2 regions of the Ruminococcus sp. 8Y-12 genome follow, and region 1 is predicted to be linked to the other one. Evidence: riboswitches for the same ligand, from Rfam matches in the RefSeq annotation. Region 1 holds a riboswitch; the other holds the start of a gene.
The links. A riboswitch is a leader RNA that binds a small molecule or an ion and turns the genes downstream of it on or off. The one in region 1 is predicted to bind lysine.
Positions count from the first base shown of each region.

Region 1 (3,414 bases):
TCTTCAGAACATGGAGAAACTGTTCGTACTCTCCGTGAATGTCCGTCATAAAATGCTCGGTTCCTTTTGGAAGGTTTAAAATAGACTGGAGGTTGATAATCTCTGTGGAGGCAGAGGCAATGGTTGGATACAGCTTTGCCAGGCTCTTCAGATACTTGATTTCATACTCCTGATCCATAAATTAATTCCTCCTCGAATCGTTCTTGTCAAGCGTTGATCACATCGCTCATATCATAAAATCCAGGGCCTTTGCCAGCCAGGAATTTTGCGGCCTGAATGGCCCCCTTTCCGAAGACAGCCTTGGAATAAGCTGTGTGCTTAAAGGTGATCACCTCATCCGTGCCTGCGAAAATGACCTCATGCTCTCCCACGATATTTCCACCTCTCACAGCCACCACGCCGATTTCCTTTTCATCTCTGGCTTTGCGCTCCTGACTGCGGTCAAAGGTATAAGTGTAGGAATTTCCAAGCGCCTCGTTCAGGCTGTCAGCCATAGCAAGAGCTGTCCCGCTGGGCGCATCCACCTTGTGTCTGTGGTGCTTCTCCACGATTTCCATGTCAAATCCAGCCGGGGCCAGCACCTTGGCTGCCTCTTGCAGCAGTTTCAGCAAAGTGTTGACGCCCAGGGACATGTTCGCAGATTTCAAAACTGCCACCTGTCTTGAAGTATCCTGTATTTTCTGTACCTGCTCAGGGCTGAGTCCTGTAGTGCAGACCACAACCGGCACCTTTTTCTCTGTACAGTAATCAAGCAGATCATCCTCCGCCTTTGGGGACGCAAAATCAATTATGGCATCCGCCTCCACATCACAGTCCCAGATGCTTTTAAATACTGGATACCCGTTGTCCCTGTTGTCATACAGATCGATTCCCGCAACGATCTGGGCCTCCTGGTCCTCTTTTACCAGCTGCGAAATCACCTGGCCCATATGCCCGTTACACCCATGCATTATTATCCTTACCATATCTCTACTCCTTATCTGCTGGTATTTCTCCGTTTTCTCTGCTCACGGGGAAGGCGTAGCTCTATTTCAGCTTCAGTCCGAAGTCCACCATCTCCCTGGCCAGCTTCTCAGCATTGGCCTCCTCCATCTCGGTCAGCGGCCCTCTCAAGGGTCCGGCTTCCCTGCCCATGAGGTTTAAAGCCTTTTTCACAGGAATGGGATTTACCTCACTGAAGAGTGCGTTAATCAAAGGCAGCGCCTTTAACTGCAGCGCGCAGCTCTCACGCACCTTGCCCTCCATAAACAGCTCCACAATATCATGGGTCTGCTGGGGTGCAATGTTTGAGAGTACAGAGATAACACCCTTGCCGCCCAATGACATCAAAGGAACAATCTGGTCATCATTTCCGGAGTATAAGTCAATACATCCATCCGCCAACTGCATAAGCTTTGCAACCTGTGATATATTTCCGCTTGCCTCCTTGATAGCCACAATGTTCTCCACGTTTTTAGCCAGATACACCGCTGTCTCCGGAGTTATATTGCAACCTGTCCTGCTGGGCACATTGTAAAGGATAATGGGCACCTTTACAGAGCTTGCGATCTCGGTGTAGTGGGCGATCAGGCCCTTCTGTGTAGCTTTATTGTAATAGGGGGTCACCAAAAGCAGGGCATCCGCTCCGTACTTCTCCGCCTCAACAGACAGGTATACTGCTGTTTCCGTGCTGTTGGAACCTGTTCCCGCAATCACAGGTATCCTCTTTGCGACTTTATCCACCGCATACTTGATCACATCCAGATGCTCCTCATGTGAAAGCGTGGAAGACTCTCCGGTAGTTCCGCAGATAATGATGGCATCCGTGGAATTGGCAATCTGCTCCTCCAAAAGTTCCCCTAATTTTTCGTAATTTACCTCTCCATTTTCCTTCATTGGTGTAACAATGGCAACACCTGCGCCTGTGAAAATAGCCATATCTTTTCCTCCTTAAAAATAAGAGCAGACCAATGAGAGTCTGCCCTAAAGAATCGTGATACACGATAGTTTTCTTTCTTCAGGTAGCTCCCCATCGTAATACGATGACAGTCATACAGTTATTCACTGTATGCCCAAGCATGCAGTTACAGGTACTGCATCTTTCGGCGTTCTCCCCTTTCCCCCGCATTCCACTGTGCCTGAACACATCCAGCGGGTTACTGATGAAAAACGCAACCTCTACTCAAAACTATTTAGTTGTTTTAACTATAGCATTATTAAAAAACCTTGTCAATGATTCTTTTTCGTTACCATTTCTGTCACCACATCGGCCAGGTCCCAAAATTCTCTTCCTTCATAAATGCCCGTTAAAATCAATTCCGTGTCATCATGTTTTGCTTCCAACAGCCCACGGATTTCAGAAGCGCCGGCAATGCCGTGCTCCACAAGCCCCAGCACCTCGTCCAGGATCAGTACATCGCACTCTTCTGTAACCAACACCTTTCTGGCAAAATTCAGAGCGTTTCTCAGATTCTGAATCTCTTCCTGCCGCTCTTCTTCCGACAGGCTGTCAAAAGACTTTTCTGTCTTTTCAAACCGGAAAACCTTGATCTCCGGTTCCAGACGCCTGATAAAGCCGATATCATCCCTCTGCTTCTCCTTCAGAAATTGGATGATAATCACAGATTTCCCTTCGCTGGCTGCCCGGATTGCCTGCCCAATAGCAGAAGTTGTCTTACCTCTTCCTTCACCGAATATAATATGCACTAAGCCTTTATCCATAACGCACCTCTCAATTTTCAACGCCTGCTTACAATTTCTTAATATTACTACAAACTGGCGGAAAATGCAATATTCATTCTGAACTGTCTCGTACCGAATCGTAACAGTTCAGGCAGGTGTGCGCATTTACTGCGCATACCGTAAGAACATGATTCAAGAGTGCATAAATCCCATCGCCCCAGGCGCTTTTAATGGATTTATGCAGTAACAGTTATATTTATTCGATATATTCCAGCTTGCTCACGGAAACCTCGTATGCGGTGCGTTTCTCTGTGAGATCGCCCTCCAGCTTCTTCATATAATCCCTGCTCTGAATTCTTCCCCACACCTGAACGTGCCCCCCGACATCAAAGCTGGAGGCAAATCTGGCATTTCTACCCCAACATATGCAGGGAATATAGTCCGATTTCCCATAAGGCCTGTTTACCGCAATCAACATATCTGCAATCTCCCTCCCCAGGGGTGTCTTGCGGTAAACAGGTGCTTTACAGATATACCCATCCAAAAAGATCTGATTGGTCTTCATTCTGTCATTTTCTTCTTCCACAAAGCTGACCTCTCTGGCAAACACAGACAGTACCAGCCTGTTCTTCTTTTCTTCGTGCCTGTTATAGGAGCGGAACTGTCCTGCAATCTGTATGTACTCTCCCTGAAAATCCTGTGTAACATCAATCAGTCGCTCGGACACCATCACTGGTATTCTGTCATAAGAAT
Region 1 is NZ_CM176623.1:4,799,574-4,802,987, forward strand. It holds gene AC0THY_RS19495 (fructose-1,6-bisphosphatase) at 1-178, opposite strand, end outside; gene dapB (4-hydroxy-tetrahydrodipicolinate reductase) at 207-965, opposite strand; gene dapA (4-hydroxy-tetrahydrodipicolinate synthase) at 1,027-1,917, opposite strand; lysine riboswitch at 1,994-2,168, opposite strand; gene AC0THY_RS19510 (cob(I)yrinic acid a,c-diamide adenosyltransferase) at 2,209-2,700, opposite strand; gene AC0THY_RS19515 (single-stranded DNA-binding protein) at 2,918-3,414, opposite strand, start outside.

Region 2 (3,414 bases), 1.6 Mb from region 1:
GAAATGTTTATCAAACGAAATAATAGTATAGATAAAGAGTTAAGGGAAATGAATAAGGTTTTAAACAATCTTAAATCACAGCTAAATGCAATTGAAGAAAAATCAACAGAATACTTGGAATTTTTGCCAAAGTTAAAAAATGCATTAGATTTATATACCGTAGATACTACAACAATTACACAAAAAAACAAAATGCTATCCGAACTAATCGAAAAAATTACATATTTAAAAACAACGCCAGCAATCAAAAAAAATTCTGACCCTTACGATTTTACAATTAAAATATACTTAAAGCTACCTGAAAAATAAGTATTGCGTTTTTTAAATAGTTGCAAAATTGCAAAGTACCTTTTTAATGACCAATTACAAAACAACTCTATTATAAATAATTCTTATACAATTCTAAAGAAAATCAAAATCGTGAAACCCTTTAAAATCAAGGCTTTCCGAACCATTGACATGAACAACGTGCAGAAGAACTGGCCCACTTGGAAATCGTCTCTACCATTGTCCATCAGCTTACCAAAAACCTATCTATGGAAGAGATCGAACAGTCCGGTTTAGGCCCTTACTATATTGACCATACCGTTGGAATTTGGCCCCAGGCAGCTGCCGGTATCCCCTTTAATGCCTGTGAATTTCAGTCCAAAGGCGATCCAGTTACAGATCTCTTTGAAGACCTGGCGGCAGAACAGAAAGCCAGAAGCACCTACGATAACATTCTCAGGGTTGTAAGAAATATTCCGGAGGTAGCAGATCCGATCCGCTTCCTTCGCGCACGCGAGGTTGTTCATTTCCAGAGATTTGGGGAAGCTCTGCGCACAGTTCAGGAAGAACTTGACAGTAAGAATTTCTATGCTTACAATCCCAGCTTCGATGCCCCCACATCCTGCAGCTGTGAGTCTTCCTGCCGGAAATAATGCCTATGAGAAAAGAATTGAATGATGCCCTGAATGTTATCGTACAGATGCCGCCCGAAGCATACGCTTTTGTCTACGGCAGTGAAGCATACCCTGATATCACTGGTACACTCTACTTCTATCCCCTCTGGGACGGGACTTTAGTTATCGCAGATATTTCAGGACTTCCTGATATGAATGAAGAGTGTTCTGAACGGATTTTTGGCTTTCATATCCATGAGGGTATCAGCTGCACAGGCAATGAGGAGGATCCATTTTCCAATACCGGAGCCCATTTTAACCCCAGACAGTGCCCCCATCCGGAACACGCCGGAGACTTTCCGCCCCTGTTTGGAAATGAAGGCTACGCACTGACAATGTTTTATACAAACCGCTTTTTTCCTGAGGAAGTAATAGGCCGCACAGCTGTCATTCATGATATGCCTGATGACTTCCGGACGCAGCCCTCCGGGGACTCGGGAGCAAAGATTGCCTGCGGAGAAATAAAGGCTAATGAGCACCGTTAAACACCTGTTTTATCTTGCCATCCCTAACCATCCATGATAGAATAAGGTATCAAAAAGTCGGTTTTTCAAATATTCTGGAGAACCAAAGCAAAATGATAGAGGCGCAGGATTCATAAGTACCGAACAGCTACGGCAGGGCAGCTGCTGTGAGGGAAAGGGGATACTGCCGAAGGGTAAGCGTGACGCCCATTCACCATCCCTGGGATATTGTAAAATATGCAATATACTGTCACGTTTGTGGAGCGCTATCATCGGTGAGGACATTGCAAATGTTACTGCCGTACATGTGCCTGTTTCCGCAGACATATGTACGGCTTTTTACATCCCAGAGTATCCAAAGCAGGGCGCAGTGGCGCACTTTCTGTGTTCTATATATGAAGCCTGCGCATCTGATTTTTGCAAAATACGGAAAGAGAGGTATGATTTATGCAAAAAACAACGAAACGCAGACTGGCAGCGTCCGCCTTTGTCCTTCTGGTGCTGCTTGCCGCCTGGGCCTTCCCTGTGCTGGCCGCTGCCGATGAAGCTCCTCAGCCTGCCATGTACGCCACATTCTGGGCTCTGGTTCCTCCTTTGGTGGCCATTGCCCTTGCCCTCATAACCAAGGAAGTCTACAGCTCACTCTTTGTGGGAATCCTGGTGGGGGCTCTGTTCTACTCAGGCTTTGGGTTTGAGAAGACTGTCACCCATATGTTTGAGGACGGATTTATCAGCGTGCTCTCACAGGCCGGAAATGTGGGTATCCTGATCTTCCTGGTTATCTTGGGAGCCATGGTTTCCCTGATGAACAAGGCAGGCGGTTCCGCTGCCTTTGGACAGTGGGCCAGCAGCCATATTAAGACACGCATCGGCGCTCAGTTGGCAACCGTTGTTCTGGGTGTGCTCATTTTTATTGATGACTATTTTAACTGCCTTACTGTGGGAAGTGTGATGCGTCCAGTAACGGACAAGCACAATGTATCCAGAGCCAAGCTCTCCTACCTGATCGATGCCACAGCCGCTCCAGTCTGTATCATTGCCCCTATCTCTTCGTGGGCTGCAGCTGTCACCGGATTTGTGGAAGGGGAAGATGGATTGGCGCTTTTCATCCGTGCCATTCCTTACAACTTTTATGCCCTGCTTACCATTGTTATGATGATTGGCTTGATTCTCCTGAAGGTAGATTTCGGCTCCATGAAGCTCCATGAAGACAATGCCATGAAGGGAGACCTTTATACAACTCCTGACCGCCCTTATGCCAATGTGTCGGACAGTGGCTCTATCAAAGGCCGCGGAAAGGTTATAGACCTGGTTGTTCCCATTTTTTGTCTGATCCTTTTCTGTATTGCAGGTATGGTATACACAGGCGGTTTCTTCAGCGGAACGGATTTTGTAACCGCTTTTTCAAACTGTAACTCCTCCCTCGGTCTGGTGTTGGGTAGCTTTTTCGGCTTTGTTTTCACCGTAATCTTTTATATGGTTCGCAGGGTTTTGAAATTCCAGGAATGCATGTCCTGTCTGCCGGAGGGCTTTAAGTCCATGGTTCCAGCCATCCTGATTCTTACCTTTGCCTGGACCTTAAAAGCTATGACCGACAGTCTGGGAGCTGCCGCTTTCGTGGAAACTTCCATGAAAGAATGTGCAGAGGGGCTGATGACCATGCTTCCTGCCATTATTTTCCTGGTTGGCTGCGGTCTTGCATTTGCCACAGGAACCTCCTGGGGAACCTTTGGTATCCTGATTCCCATTGTAGTCTCCGTATTCAGCGGCAGAGACTACAACCTTATGGTAATGTCCATTTCTGCCTGTATGGCAGGTGCTGTATGCGGCGACCATTGCTCACCCATCTCCGACACCACTATCATGGCTTCCGCAGGCGCCCAATGTAACCATGTAAACCATGTTTCCACTCAGCTACCCTATGCAATCAGCGTTGCTGTCATATCCTTCCTGTCATACTTGTTTGCCGGCCTGCTGGCTAATTTTACCTCTATGACATGGCTGGGACT
Region 2 is NZ_CM176623.1:3,241,804-3,245,217, reverse strand. It holds gene AC0THY_RS12580 (recombinase family protein) at 1-309, shown strand, start outside; partial or broken gene AC0THY_RS12575 (manganese catalase family protein) at 474-920, shown strand; gene AC0THY_RS12570 (superoxide dismutase family protein) at 926-1,426, shown strand; lysine riboswitch at 1,515-1,682, shown strand; gene AC0THY_RS12565 (Na+/H+ antiporter NhaC family protein) at 1,853-3,414, shown strand, end outside.
Region 2: another riboswitch for lysine. It lies ahead of AC0THY_RS12565 (Na+/H+ antiporter NhaC family protein); the one in region 1 lies ahead of dapA (4-hydroxy-tetrahydrodipicolinate synthase).